Regions from separate parts of the Bacillus sp. ABA4_010 genome, predicted to be linked through region 2. Evidence: a T-box and tRNA genes for the amino acid it is inferred to sense, from the RefSeq annotation. Region 2 holds a T-box; the other holds one or more tRNA genes.
The links. The T-box of region 2 lies ahead of thrS (threonine--tRNA ligase). A T-box ahead of a tRNA ligase gene usually reads a tRNA of that ligase, here a tRNA-Thr.

Region 1: it encodes a tRNA-Thr, which carries the amino acid that the T-box ahead of thrS (threonine--tRNA ligase) is inferred to sense. The anticodon was not compared.

Annotation. Positions count from the first base shown of each region.
Region 1 covers NZ_JBSWUN010000002.1:54,908-62,511, forward strand. Annotated here, with positions in the region: rRNA gene ACXAEO_RS01040 (23S ribosomal RNA) at 1-2,038, opposite strand, end outside; rRNA gene ACXAEO_RS01045 (16S ribosomal RNA) at 2,248-3,797, opposite strand; tRNA gene ACXAEO_RS01050 (tRNA-Ala) at 3,875-3,950, opposite strand; tRNA gene ACXAEO_RS01055 (tRNA-Pro) at 3,967-4,043, opposite strand; tRNA gene ACXAEO_RS01060 (tRNA-Arg) at 4,061-4,137, opposite strand; tRNA gene ACXAEO_RS01065 (tRNA-Leu) at 4,161-4,249, opposite strand; tRNA gene ACXAEO_RS01070 (tRNA-Gly) at 4,264-4,338, opposite strand; tRNA gene ACXAEO_RS01075 (tRNA-Leu) at 4,347-4,428, opposite strand; tRNA gene ACXAEO_RS01080 (tRNA-Lys) at 4,438-4,513, opposite strand; tRNA gene ACXAEO_RS01085 (tRNA-Thr) at 4,521-4,596, opposite strand; tRNA gene ACXAEO_RS01090 (tRNA-Val) at 4,603-4,678, opposite strand; rRNA gene rrf (5S ribosomal RNA) at 4,727-4,842, opposite strand; rRNA gene ACXAEO_RS01100 (23S ribosomal RNA) at 4,910-7,604, opposite strand, start outside.
Region 2 covers NZ_JBSWUN010000003.1:1,505,187-1,512,790, reverse strand. Annotated here, with positions in the region: gene ACXAEO_RS08595 (DUF4183 domain-containing protein) at 1-271, opposite strand, end outside; gene thrS (threonine--tRNA ligase) at 585-2,492, opposite strand; T-box leader at 2,556-2,780, opposite strand; T-box leader at 2,821-3,045, opposite strand; gene ACXAEO_RS08585 (transposase) at 3,176-4,534, opposite strand; gene ACXAEO_RS08580 (TetR/AcrR family transcriptional regulator) at 4,673-5,287, opposite strand; gene ACXAEO_RS08575 (glycosyltransferase) at 5,287-6,555, opposite strand; gene ACXAEO_RS08570 (methyl-accepting chemotaxis protein) at 6,723-7,352, opposite strand.

The sequences.
Region 1 (7,604 bases), on a different contig from region 2:
GTCTCTCGTTGAGACAGTGCCCAGATCGTTACACCTTTCGTGCGGGTCGGAACTTACCCGACAAGGAATTTCGCTACCTTAGGACCGTTATAGTTACGGCCGCCGTTTACTGGGGCTTCGGTTCAAAGCTTCGCTTGCGCTAACCTCTCCCCTTAACCTTCCAGCACCGGGCAGGTGTCAGCCCCTATACTTCGCCTTACGGCTTCGCAGAGACCTGTGTTTTTGCTAAACAGTCGCCTGGGCCTATTCACTGCGGCTCTCTCGGGCTTGCACCCTATCAGAGCACCCCTTCTCCCGAAGTTACGGGGTCATTTTGCCGAGTTCCTTAACGAGAGTTCTCTCGAACACCTTAGGATTCTCTCCTCGCCTACCTGTGTCGGTTTGCGGTACGGGTACCTCCCACCTCGCTAGAGGCTTTTCTTGGCAGCGTGAAATCAGGAACTTCGGTACTTTATTTCCCTCGCCATCACAGCTCAACCTTACGAGAAGCGGATTTGCCTACTTCTCAGCCTTACTGCTTGGACGCGCATATCCAACAGCGCGCTTACCCTATCCTTCTGCGTCCCCCCATTGCTCAAACGGTGGGGAGGTAGTACAGGAATATCAACCTGTTATCCATCGCCTACGCCTTTCGGCCTCGGCTTAGGTCCCGACTAACCCTGAGCGGACGAGCCTTCCTCAGGAAACCTTAGGCATACGGTGGATGGGATTCTCACCCATCTTTCGCTACTCATACCGGCATTCTCACTTCTAAGCGCTCCACCAGTCCTTCCGGTCTGACTTCACCGCCCTTAGAACGCTCTCCTACCACGGACATCGTAGATGTCCATCCACAGCTTCGGTGATACGTTTAGCCCCGGTACATTTTCGGCGCAGAGTCACTCGACCAGTGAGCTATTACGCACTCTTTAAATGGTGGCTGCTTCTAAGCCAACATCCTGGTTGTCTAAGCAACTCCACATCCTTTTCCACTTAACGTATACTTTGGGACCTTAGCTGGTGGTCTGGGCTGTTTCCCTCTTGACTACGGATCTTATCACTCGCAGTCTGACTCCCAAGAATAAGTCTTCGGCATTCGGAGTTTGACTGAATTCGGTAACCCGTTGGGGGCCCCTAGTCCAATCAGTGCTCTACCTCCGAGACTCTTATCTTGAGGCTAGCCCTAAAGCTATTTCGGAGAGAACCAGCTATCTCCAGGTTCGATTGGAATTTCTCCGCTACCCACACCTCATCCCCGCACTTTTCAACGTGCGTGGGTTCGGGCCTCCATTCAGTGTTACCTGAACTTCACCCTGGACATGGGTAGATCACCTGGTTTCGGGTCTACGACCACATACTCATTCGCCCTATTCAGACTCGCTTTCGCTGCGGCTCCGTCTCTTCAACTTAACCTTGCATGGGATCGTAACTCGCCGGTTCATTCTACAAAAGGCACGCCATCACCCGTTAACGGGCTCTGACTACTTGTAGGCACACGGTTTCAGGATCTCTTTCACTCCCCTTCCGGGGTGCTTTTCACCTTTCCCTCACGGTACTGGTTCACTATCGGTCACTAGGGAGTATTTAGCCTTGGGAGATGGTCCTCCCAGCTTCCGACGGGATTTCTCGTGTCCCGCCGTACTCAGGATCCACTCAAGAGGGAACGAAGTTTCAACTACAGGGTTGTTACCTTCTTCGACGGGCCTTTCCAGGCCTCTTCATCTACTTCGTTCCTTTGTAACTCCGTATAGAGTGTCCTACAACCCCAAGAGGCAAGCCTCTTGGTTTGGGCTAATTCCGTTTCGCTCGCCGCTACTCAGGAAATCGCAATTGCTTTCTCTTCCTCCGGGTACTTAGATGTTTCAGTTCCCCGGGTCTGCCTTCCATACCCTATGTATTCAGGTAAAGATACTGTTCCATTACGAACAGTGGGTTTCCCCATTCGGAAATCTCCGGATCAAAGCTCACTTACAGCTCCCCGAAGCATATCGGTGTTAGTCCCGTCCTTCATCGGCTCCTAGTGCCAAGGCATCCACCGTGCGCCCTTTCTAACTTAACCATTCGCCTTACGGCTACATGTTTCTTACATTAGAAAAGCTTTCACTTTCCTCAGCTATTACTGTTATCTAGTTTTCAAAGAACAACCATGCACCACTTGGTGCATTTGATATTGAAGGATGAACCTTCAAAACTGAACAAAACGTTTTCGTCAACGATTCTTACTGTCTAGCTACGGCATACGCCTTCGCTTTTCTTAGTAATCCTTAGAAAGGAGGTGATCCAGCCGCACCTTCCGATACGGCTACCTTGTTACGACTTCACCCCAATCATCTACCCCACCTTAGGCGGCTGGCTCCTTACGGTTACCTCACCGACTTCGGGTGTTGCAAACTCTCGTGGTGTGACGGGCGGTGTGTACAAGGCCCGGGAACGTATTCACCGCGGCATGCTGATCCGCGATTACTAGCGATTCCGGCTTCATGCAGGCGAGTTGCAGCCTGCAATCCGAACTGAGAACGGTTTTATGAGATTAGCTCCACCTCGCGGTCTCGCGACTCTTTGTACCGTCCATTGTAGCACGTGTGTAGCCCAGGTCATAAGGGGCATGATGATTTGACGTCATCCCCACCTTCCTCCGGTTTGTCACCGGCAGTCACCTTAGAGTGCCCAACTGAATGCTGGCAACTAAGATCAAGGGTTGCGCTCGTTGCGGGACTTAACCCAACATCTCACGACACGAGCTGACGACAACCATGCACCACCTGTCACTCTGTCCCCCGAAGGGGAACGCTCTATCTCTAGAGTTGTCAGAGGATGTCAAGACCTGGTAAGGTTCTTCGCGTTGCTTCGAATTAAACCACATGCTCCACCGCTTGTGCGGGCCCCCGTCAATTCCTTTGAGTTTCAGCCTTGCGGCCGTACTCCCCAGGCGGAGTGCTTAATGCGTTAGCTGCAGCACTAAGGGGCGGAAACCCCCTAACACTTAGCACTCATCGTTTACGGCGTGGACTACCAGGGTATCTAATCCTGTTTGCTCCCCACGCTTTCGCGCCTCAGCGTCAGTTACAGACCAGAAAGCCGCCTTCGCCACTGGTGTTCCTCCACATCTCTACGCATTTCACCGCTACACGTGGAATTCCGCTTTCCTCTTCTGCACTCAAGTTCCCCAGTTTCCAATGACCCTCCACGGTTGAGCCGTGGGCTTTCACATCAGACTTAAGGAACCGCCTGCGCGCGCTTTACGCCCAATAATTCCGGACAACGCTTGCCACCTACGTATTACCGCGGCTGCTGGCACGTAGTTAGCCGTGGCTTTCTGGTTAGGTACCGTCAAGGTACCAGCAGTTACTCTGGTACTTGTTCTTCCCTAACAACAGAGCTTTACGACCCGAAGGCCTTCATCGCTCACGCGGCGTTGCTCCGTCAGACTTTCGTCCATTGCGGAAGATTCCCTACTGCTGCCTCCCGTAGGAGTCTGGGCCGTGTCTCAGTCCCAGTGTGGCCGATCACCCTCTCAGGTCGGCTACGCATCGTCGCCTTGGTGAGCCGTTACCTCACCAACTAGCTAATGCGCCGCGGGCCCATCTGTAAGTGATAGCCGAAACCATCTTTCAACCAAGGACCATGTGGTCCTCGGTGTTATCCGGTATTAGCTCCGGTTTCCCGAAGTTATCCCAGTCTTACAGGCAGGTTGCCCACGTGTTACTCACCCGTCCGCCGCTGACTTCAGGGAGCAAGCTCCCATCTGTCCGCTCGACTTGCATGTATTAGGCACGCCGCCAGCGTTCGTCCTGAGCCAGGATCAAACTCTCCGAAGAAATGTTTGACTTGCTCATAAAATAAAAATTAAACGTTGACGTTTTGTTGTTTTGTTCAGTTTTCAAAGTTCATTATATGGTGGAGCCTAGCGGGATCGAACCGCTGACCTCCTGCGTGCAAGGCAGGCGCTCTCCCAGCTGAGCTAAGGCCCCATTTTTAAAGATTACATGGTCGGGAAGACAGGATTCGAACCTGCGACCCCTTGGTCCCAAACCAAGTGCTCTACCAAGCTGAGCTACTCCCCGTTATCTTTATTATAATATGGCGCGCCCGACAGGAGTCGAACCCATAACCTTCTGATCCGTAGTCAGACGCTCTATCCAATTGAGCTACGGGCGCATATTTATCATGTATTGTTATAGTGGTGCCGAGGACCGGAATCGAACCGGTACGGTAGTCACCTACCGCAGGATTTTAAGTCCTGTGCGTCTGCCAGTTCCGCCACCCCGGCACTATAATATTGTATGGAGCGGAAGACGGGATTCGAACCCGCGACCCCCACCTTGGCAAGGTGGTGTTCTACCACTGAACTACTTCCGCGTAGAAAGTGCGGGTGGAGGGACTTGAACCCCCACGCCTTGCGGCGCCAGATCCTAAGTCTGGTGCGTCTGCCAATTCCGCCACACCCGCATATTGAAATGGTGAGCCATGAAGGACTCGAACCTTCGACCCTCTGATTAAAAGTCAGATGCTCTACCGACTGAGCTAATGGCTCGGATAAATGGTGCCGGCGAGAGGACTTGAACCCCCAACCTACTGATTACAAGTCAGTTGCTCTACCAATTGAGCTACACCGGCTAAGAATGGTGGAGGATGACGGGATCGAACCGCCGACCCCCTGCTTGTAAGGCAGGTGCTCTCCCAGCTGAGCTAATCCTCCGATATTTTATCAATATTTATTTTATAAATAATTTATTTTATAAATACTGTCTGGCAATGTCCTACTCTCACAGGGGGAGACCCCCAACTACCATCGGCGCTGAAGAGCTTAACTTCCGTGTTCGGCATGGGAACGGGTGTGACCTCTTCGCCATCATCACCAGACAATATGAAGGTTATTCCTTCAAAACTAGATAACTGCAGCTGAGAAAAGCACGTTGTGCTTTAAAATTTGGTTAAGTCCTCGATCGATTAGTATCAGTCAGCTCCACACGTCGCCGTGCTTCCACCTCTGACCTATCAACCTGATCATCTTTCAGGGATCTTACTAGCTTGACGCTATGGGAAATCTCATCTTGAGGGGGGCTTCATGCTTAGATGCTTTCAGCACTTATCCCGTCCGCACATAGCTACCCAGCGATGCCTTTGGCAAGACAACTGGTACACCAGCGGTGCGTCCATCCCGGTCCTCTCGTACTAAGGACAGCTCCTCTCAAATTTCCTGCGCCCGCGACGGATAGGGACCGAACTGTCTCACGACGTTCTGAACCCAGCTCGCGTACCGCTTTAATGGGCGAACAGCCCAACCCTTGGGACCGACTACAGCCCCAGGATGCGATGAGCCGACATCGAGGTGCCAAACCTCCCCGTCGATGTGGACTCTTGGGGGAGATAAGCCTGTTATCCCCGGGGTAGCTTTTATCCGTTGAGCGATGGCCCTTCCATGCGGAACCACCGGATCACTAAGCCCGACTTTCGTCCCTGCTCGACTTGTAGGTCTCGCAGTCAAGCTCCCTTGTGCCTTTACACTCTACGAATGATTTCCAACCATTCTGAGGGAACCTTTGGGCGCCTCCGTTACATTTTAGGAGGCGACCGCCCCAGTCAAACTGCCCACCTGACACTGTCTCCCACCCCGATGAGGGGTGCGGGTTAGAATTTCAATACAGCCAGGGTAGTATCCCACCGATGCCTCCACCGAAGCTGGCGCTCCGGCTTCCAAGGCTCCTACCTATCCTGTACAAGCTGTACCAAAATGCAATATCAGGCTACAGTAAAGCTCCACGGGGTCTTTCCGTCCTGTCGCGGGTAACCTGCATCTTCACAGGTACTATAATTTCACCGAGTCTCTCGTTGAGACAGTGCCCAGATCGTTACACCTTTCGTGCGGGTCGGAACTTACCCGACAAGGAATTTCGCTACCTTAGGACCGTTATAGTTACGGCCGCCGTTTACTGGGGCTTCGGTTCAAAGCTTCGCTTGCGCTAACCTCTCCCCTTAACCTTCCAGCACCGGGCAGGTGTCAGCCCCTATACTTCGCCTTACGGCTTCGCAGAGACCTGTGTTTTTGCTAAACAGTCGCCTGGGCCTATTCACTGCGGCTCTCTCGGGCTTGCACCCTATCAGAGCACCCCTTCTCCCGAAGTTACGGGGTCATTTTGCCGAGTTCCTTAACGAGAGTTCTCTCGAACACCTTAGGATTCTCTCCTCGCCTACCTGTGTCGGTTTGCGGTACGGGTACCTCCCACCTCGCTAGAGGCTTTTCTTGGCAGCGTGAAATCAGGAACTTCGGTACTTTATTTCCCTCGCCATCACAGCTCAACCTTACGAGAAGCGGATTTGCCTACTTCTCAGCCTTACTGCTTGGACGCGCATATCCAACAGCGCGCTTACCCTATCCTTCTGCGTCCCCCCATTGCTCAAACGGTGGGGAGGTAGTACAGGAATATCAACCTGTTATCCATCGCCTACGCCTTTCGGCCTCGGCTTAGGTCCCGACTAACCCTGAGCGGACGAGCCTTCCTCAGGAAACCTTAGGCATACGGTGGATGGGATTCTCACCCATCTTTCGCTACTCATACCGGCATTCTCACTTCTAAGCGCTCCACCAGTCCTTCCGGTCTGACTTCACCGCCCTTAGAACGCTCTCCTACCACGGACATCGTAGATGTCCATCCACAGCTTCGGTGATACGTTTAGCCCCGGTACATTTTCGGCGCAGAGTCACTCGACCAGTGAGCTATTACGCACTCTTTAAATGGTGGCTGCTTCTAAGCCAACATCCTGGTTGTCTAAGCAACTCCACATCCTTTTCCACTTAACGTATACTTTGGGACCTTAGCTGGTGGTCTGGGCTGTTTCCCTCTTGACTACGGATCTTATCACTCGCAGTCTGACTCCCAAGAATAAGTCTTCGGCATTCGGAGTTTGACTGAATTCGGTAACCCGTTGGGGGCCCCTAGTCCAATCAGTGCTCTACCTCCGAGACTCTTATCTTGAGGCTAGCCCTAAAGCTATTTCGGAGAGAACCAGCTATCTCCAGGTTCGATTGGAATTTCTCCGCTACCCACACCTCATCCCCGCACTTTTCAACGTGCGTGGGTTCGGGCCTCCATTCAGTGTTACCTGAACTTCACCCTGGACATGGGTAGATCACCTGGTTTCGGGTCTACGACCACATACTCATTCGCCCTATTCAGACTCGCTTTCGCTGCGGCTCCGTCTCTTCAACTTAACCTTGCATGGGATCGTAACTCGCCGGTTCATTCTACAAAAGGCACGCCATCACCCGTTAACGGGCTCTGACTACTTGTAGGCACACGGTTTCAGGATCTCTTTCACTCCCCTTCCGGGGTGCTTTTCACCTTTCCCTCACGGTACTGGTTCACTATCGGTCACTAGGGAGTATTTAGCCTTGGGAGATGGTCCTCCCAGCTTCCGACGGGATTTCTCGTGTCCCGCCGTACTCAGGATCCACTCAAGAGGGAACGAAGTTTCAACTACAGGGTTGTTACCTTCTTCGACGGGCCTTTCCAGGCCTCTTCATCTACTTCGTTCCTTTGTAACTCCGTATAGAGTGTCCTACAACCCCAAGAGGCAAGCCTCTTGGTTTGGGCTAATTCCGTTTCGCTCGCCGCTACTCAGGA
Region 2 (7,604 bases):
AAAGATTGACATATGATACAGAAGCAGGATCAAGAATATTCGTATTTCCATATCCGCTTACACCGTCTTGATTTGTATATATTCTTTTTATGCCATCAGACAGCGCGACATACTGCAAGGTGTTCGCCTTTAAAATATTCGGTGTCATCGGTTTTTCTTTTCGTGGATAAATGTCTGGGCAGCTACTTGGTGCAGTTGGTGGAAAACAAAACCGTGCTTCCCTTAAAGATTGGCTTTGTAGACGGTGAAAATTGGCCAATTTCCTATTCATTACAGCTCCCCCTTTCTTCGGTTGGCACATAGTGAACCTGCCCTGTAAAAATGATGAAGAAACAGGCAAGTAGGTGTCTTATGTATGGAATCCTCAGCCAAGGCTCGGTAGAATACTACTATCTCTCTTACCTTCATCATTCAATGTAGAAAGAGAGAGAGATAGTAGCATTATATGCACGTTATAATCAGCATGTTTGAGGCAAAAGTCTTCTTTTTAAAAAAGGGCAATCGTATCATTTGCTAATTTAAAAAATAGAATCACCACTATTAAAGAATCCTTCCATTTCATTGTTCTAACCTATTGATTATCCCTACTGACTACGGTCTTTTATTTGCTGGATGATATCCTTTTGAAATGTCTCAAACGAAACATACTCGGACTGCTGACTTCCATATTTTCGCACATTGACAGCGCCTTCCTTCGCTTCACTGTCTCCTAATACGAGTGTGTACGGAATCTTTTGTATTTGTGCTTCTCTTATTTTGTATCCGAGCTTTTCATTGCTGTTGTCCACTTTCACTCTCACCCCTAACCCCTTCAACTCCGACTGGATGTTTAAACAGTAGTCGAGATGAACATGCGAAACAGGAATAATTTGAACTTGTGTCGGGGCAAGCCACACTGGAAAAACACCAGCAAAATGTTCAATTAAAATCCCCAAAAAACGGTCAATTGATCCGAAAACAGCACGATGAATAACGACAGGGCGAACCTTTTCATTTTGTTCATTAATATAAGTAAGGTCGAATTTTTCCGGCATTTGAAAATCTAGCTGAATTGTTGCACATTGATGACTCCGCTTTAATGCATCCTTAATGTGAAAATCAATTTTCGGTCCGTAAAACGCTCCGTCCCCTTCGTTTAAGCAGTAATGAATCTCTAACTGTTCAAGCACATTTTGTAACGCTCGCTCCGAAGCATTCCAAAGATGGTCATCCCCTAACGAATTCTCAGGCCTAGTGGAAAGCTCTACGGAGTACTCAAAACCAAATGTACGGTACACTTTGTCGATAAGATGGAACACCGCTTTTATTTCACTTTCGATTTGGTCTTCTCGCACAAAAATATGAGCATCATCCTGACAAAATGTACGAACGCGAAGCATGCCATTTAATGCACCGCTATATTCATGGCGATGTACTTGACCGAACTCTGCCATCCGAATAGGTAAATCGCGATAAGAATATAAGTGATTTTTGAAAATGAGCATATGTCCAGGGCAGTTCATCGGTTTCATTGCAAATTTCGTATCATCAACTTCAGAAAAATACATATTTTCATGGTAATGATCCCAATGACCCGACTGTTCCCATAGTCGTTGATTCATCATAAACGGCGTACGGACTTCGTCGTATTCGGCGCTGTTTTGAAGTTCACGCGAAAATTGTTCTAACTCATTTCTCACAATTTGTCCTTTTGGCAAATAAAAGGGCATACCCGGTGCTTCCTCTGAAAACATAAACAGCTCCAGTTGTTTGCCTAACTTGCGATGGTCTCGCTTCGCCGCTTCTTCCAATAAGTTGAAGTATTCTTTTAAATCTTTGTTCTTTTTAAAAGCCGTCCCATACACTCGCTGAAGAACTTCTTTTTCACTATCTCCGCGCCAATAAGCACCTGATACACGAGTTAATTTGAACGCTTTAATAAAGCCAGTAGCCGGAAGATGCGGTCCGCGGCAAAGATCGATAAATTCGCCTTGCTCATAAAGAGTAATCACTTCATCCTTCGGAAGCTCCTTTAAAATTTCCAGCTTGAACGACTCGCCTTTTTCTTCAAACAGTTTTACTGCTTCTTCATACGAAACTTCTCTTCGTTTAATTTCCAAATTCTCATTGATAATGTGTTCCATCTCTTTTTCAATCGCTCGCAAATCACCTGAAGTTAAGCTATGTTCCAGTTTCAAATCGTAATAGAACCCGTTTTCAATGACCGGACCGATTCCTAATTTTACATGGCGATAAAGTCTTTTGACAGCTTGCGCCAATACGTGTGCAGCTGAATGCCTCAATATATGCAATCCTTCCTCCGAATCGAGCGTCACAATGGAAAGCTGGACATCATGCTCCAGTCTCCAACTTACATCAACGAGCTGGTCATTTATTTTCCCCGCTACTGCCTGTTTCCGTAAACTTGAACCGATAGACCTTGCCACCTCTTCGACCGTCGTGCCTTTCAAAAACTCTTTCACATGTCCATCTGGCAATTGAATGTTTATCATGTTTCCACTCATTCTCAACACTCCTTTTTCGTGATAAATAAAAAAACACACTCATCCCTCACTACGAGGGACGAGCGCGTTTAACCCGTGGTTCCACCCAATTTCCCATAAGTCCTCCATCACACTTATGGCTTTGGTGCTGTAACGTCGCATCAACGGTATTGGATACTTTAGTTCCCCAATACAGCTCAAAGGTGGTAAATGATTCTCCTAAGTTAGGAAGTTCGCACCTATCCTTCCCTCTCTGAAAACCGTAAAAATCATTCATGTCCTGTTCATCGCATATGCATATTCAATTAACCAAAACAAAAACGCACTCATCCCTCATGCAAGGGACGAGCGCGTTTAACCCGTGGTTCCACCCAATTTCCCATAAGTCCTCCATCACACTTATGGCTTTGGTGCTGTAACGTCGCATCAACGGTATTGGATACTTTAGTTCCCCAATACAGCTCAAAGGTGGTAAATGATTCTCCTAAGTTAGGAAGTTCGCACCTACCCTTCCCTCTCTGAAAACCGTAAAAATCATTCATGTCCTTATCCGTGCTTTTTATGGTGAGCTTTGTTTTTTACATCCTACAACAAATTACTAAAAATGTAAATATTTTTAAATGAATCAATTTCATAATAGTTTCTTTTCCTTAGTTGGAAGGACAGAATTTTAGTCGTTTCTTTTTTTAATGCTAAGCGGCTTGACTCATTTCTTTCATTTGTCGATTGATTCGATCTACGGCCAATTTCGAGGCATTATAAACAAGCGTTACCAGATCGAAATGAACTTTTGCTCGTTTTCCAGATCGATATCGGACGTTTTTCAATTGAAAGAATTCTTTTAAATAGGCGTTCACTCGTTCAACGGCACTCCTCTGATGGTAAAGCTTCTTCCAAGCTTCTGACCCACGGCCTGGGGCGCTATATTTCCGAATATCTGTCTCCATCTTGATTTTATAGACCTTTTGACAAAGGGAATCGTGAGCTAACGGACAGGTTTTACATTCGTTTGGCTGCGTATATTTCAGAGTCTGATACTTCTCATCAAAACTATCATAGCGATACGAGTGTTCTCGTACGCAAGTGGGCGCGAAATGTTCATCAAAACCAAGGGGTTCTCCTTCGTTTCGCTTATTATAAGCAATAATGGCTTTGGCTTTCATACGATGAAGCTGCGTATAAATCGCTTCGTAATCATAGCCTGCATCGAATACTCCGTACTGAACGGTCAACGAAGAAAGCCGTTTTTGAAGACCCTTTAACAGAGGAATCGCGGCTTTTCCATCATTCAAACTGGCCGATGACATGAGAGATTGAAGAATATATTGGCTCTTGGATCCAACCGCCAAATGGGCTTTGAATCCAAACCAAAAGGCGTTCTTTCCTTCACTATTTTTCTTGATCCCCCAGTTTGGGTGTAAAGGTACATCTGTCCGTAGGGTTTCAAGACTGACATATAGTTGATCTTCTATCGTTTTCTCGTAAATAGTTTTTTGATCATCTCGCTCTTGTTTTTCTTGTTGATAGGCTTCTTGTTCAGCCTTCGGTTTACGGCCACGCTTTTTTGGTTCGGTCTTTGGCTTCTTTTCTTGTGGCGTAGCCCGGTCTCGAGACTCGAAATGTGTCGCATCAAACGAGACCACATCATCGTCAATAAACCCTTCTTGAATGGCCTGAAGAAGAACGGTTTCTTGAACCGTTTCTAGTGCCTTCGATTCGCTTAACTTTTGAGTGAACCGAGAAAAAGAAGCCTCAGAAGGGATACGATCAGAAAAAAGAAACCCACATTCAAGGTGGAACATAAAATCGTTTCGTAACCGTTTGACGAGATCTTTGATGGTGGGAATTCGTTCCACAATACGAGCAACGAGGGCGTAGATCATCGCTGGATAATTTAATTCAGTAGGAGCGCCGTACACCGTCTTTTTAGACACGGCAAATAATAATGGCTCTATATTCAGTGTCGAAAAAATGGCTTCAAATCGTTTTGTTGGTTCTAATTCATATAAATCCTGCATGCCAAACAGGCTTCCTTGTCGTATAATAGACATAGGGAGTCACCTTCCATTCTTGTGTTGTTTTAGTGTGGTTACTAAACAGTATACAAGAATTTAGGGAGGTACTCCTTTTTTAAGTTCTTAAAAGCCTTGGGCGACAAAGGCTTTAAAATATGAAATTGATTCAAATAACTATTGGCCGTTTCCCATCCCATACTTCAAAAAATCAATCATTTGCTCTGCTAGCTTTTCAATATAAACAGCCATTGGGCCATTTTCTTCCTTGAAGCCTTCAACCGCTAAGTTGGAGGATAAAAGGTAGATCGAGCGCGCAAGGAATTTGACGTCCAGTTCCGGGCGAATTTCTCCTGCCTCCATGCCCTTTTTAATCATCGTCTCATATATACTTGTTACGTCTTGCGCGGCATCTCCGAGAAGCTCGGTCATTCGTTTTTTGTTTTCAACCATTTTGTTGGCGAGCTTCTCATATTCCGGATGATTCGCCGCAAACGCGGCTCCCGCTTTCATCAGCTCTTTGAACTGTTCAAAAAAGCTCGCCCAAGCTCGCTCCATGACAGGCGCCATATACTTCGTTTTCTCAGCTTGAACGAGGGATAAAATGTGCTTGTACATATCCTCTTTATCTTCAAAGTAATCATAAAAGCTGCTTCTTGGCACTTTCGCTTTTTTAATAATCGTCGAAATTTTCACTTCTTCAAAAGTATTTTCGGCAAATTCATGAATGGCGGCATCCATTACCTGACTTTGTTTTTCTTTTGGCAAATTAAAAAATGTGGCAGTCGGCATTACATTTCCTCCCTTTTTTCCATATATGCTTCAATATAGTTAACCGCTTGAGCAAGTCCATTTTCTGACTCAATGATTCCTTTCATTTCGTTCGCCTTCGCGATGACTGTTTCGTTCTCCATTTCTCGAAGTGCCTCTATTAAATCAACTGTCTTCAATGTTTTCTCTCTTAATGGCCGAATCGTATAGCCTTTTGCATAAAGTCTAGCCGCCCAAAATGGCTGGTCAACCGTAAACGGCATTACAAGCTGTGGCACCCCGCTTAACAGTGCTTCGGACATTGTCCCGACTCCGCCGTGATGAATAATTCCTTTCGCCCGTTTGAAGATGAGACGATGCGGCGCCTTTTCCACTGCGATTAGATCGTCTTCGTCTTCAAACGTCATCCCGCTCGTTCCTGTTAACACCACCGCACGATTGCCGGTTTCCTTCACTGCTTGCACAAACTTTTGCTTGAATGCAGCGGGGTTTTCAAGCGGCATTGAGCTAAACGACACGACCATCGGCTTTTCACCAGCCGAAAGAAATGCTTCTAGCTGTTCATCCAGCGCTTCGTCTCCAAGATCTAAAAAGAAAAAGCCAGATAAATAGACACGATCCTTCCAGCTGTTCACGTCTTTAAATAAATGCGGACTAATCGGATATATAATAGGAATCGGTTTTCCAGCCATTTCCCATAACATACTGCCGGTCTTTCGTTTCGGCAAGTTTAGCGACTTTTCACGAAAATCGTTAATATGCTTCATATACGGTCGTTCACTAAACTCAATTACTTTATATGACCATTTATTCAGTAACGGTCCGAAGCTTTTATCCGGTGACAGCTGAAAATTAGGAAATTCCGTAATCGGGTACATAATGGGAACAGGCGGCATACAGATGCATGGAATATCCAAGTAAAAAGCGATATCGACCGCACTTAATGCTTTCGGATGATAAATAATTAAATCCGCTCCCCTTGAAGCCGCTAAAAAATCATCCATGCTCTTTCGGTAAGCCGGGGTAATGACCTTGTTCGCAAACTGAAACATCTTCCACCAATTGTAGTTGCCACCGTTAAATACTTTTCTTCCTTCTTCACTTTCCATCATCGCCATTAAATCAGCCGATGCTTCATAAAAAGCAATTCCGTTTTTTTCAATAAATGGTTGATAAGTAGCCCCTGTGCAAATACACGCTTCATGCCCTTTTTTTATAAGCTCTTTTGCTAATGCTACATATGGCTGTACATCGCCTCTGCTTCCGAGCGTTAAAAATGTAACCTTCATCCATACCACCGCCTATGCGTTATTAAGGTGAATGATACCATTACACCGACACTGTCGTCGGATTGCGCCTATTATCTCATCTCCATTCCTCCCCGTCAAACTAGGTGCTACAATAAAACAGCCGAAAGGACTCGCGGTGTCCTTCCGGCTGTTACATTTACCTACTTTTATACAAATTCGGCGCGCTTCGTATCAGCGTCCTTTTCCAATGAAGAAACTTGATTCGTCAGCGATTCCGTCACACCTTTTAAGCTTTCTGTAATGGCATTGATTTCATCAAAAGCAGCGAGTTGCTCTTGAGAAGCTTCAGAAATGCTTTCAATATTTGTTTTGTACGTTTCAGATACAACGGTCATTTCTTCAACGGTACGATACACGCCGCTCATTCGTTCTCCAATAGAATGGACGATGGCAGATGATTTGTTCACATGCTCATGAACGTTGGAGATTTCTTCTACAATTCGCTCGAACACGCGCCCTGTTTGCTGAACTTGTTCGATGCCTTTTTCGACTTGTGCTTGATTAACTTCCATCACTTGAGCAATTCGTGATGTTTCATAAAGGAATTCTTGAAGTGTCTGCCCGATTTGCTCGGCATACACTCTCGATTGATCTGCGAGCTTCCGCACCTCTTCGGCTACGACAGCAAATCCTTTCCCAGACTCGCCCGCTCTCGCCGCTTCAATTGCCGCATTCAATGCTAGCAAATTCGTTTGAGCCGCGATGTCTGACATATGCGACAACGTTTCCCGAATGTTGGTAGACCGGTCCTGCAAACGTGTCACCACTTCATCCATTTGATCAACCGTTTGCACGATGGCACTCATTTTTTGCTCGGTCCCGCTCATACTATCTTTCCCTTCTATCGCCTGTTCCATCGCCATAGAGGAAGACTCAGCAGAGCGGTTCGCCTGCGCCATCACCGCTTGAATTTCTGTTTTCATTTGGTCAAGTACGTGTTTGCTTTCTTGTGACGAATAAAGTTGCTCTTCCGCTCCTTTCACCATTTCCTCCATCGAAAATGCCACCTCATTTGTCACACTTGTTGA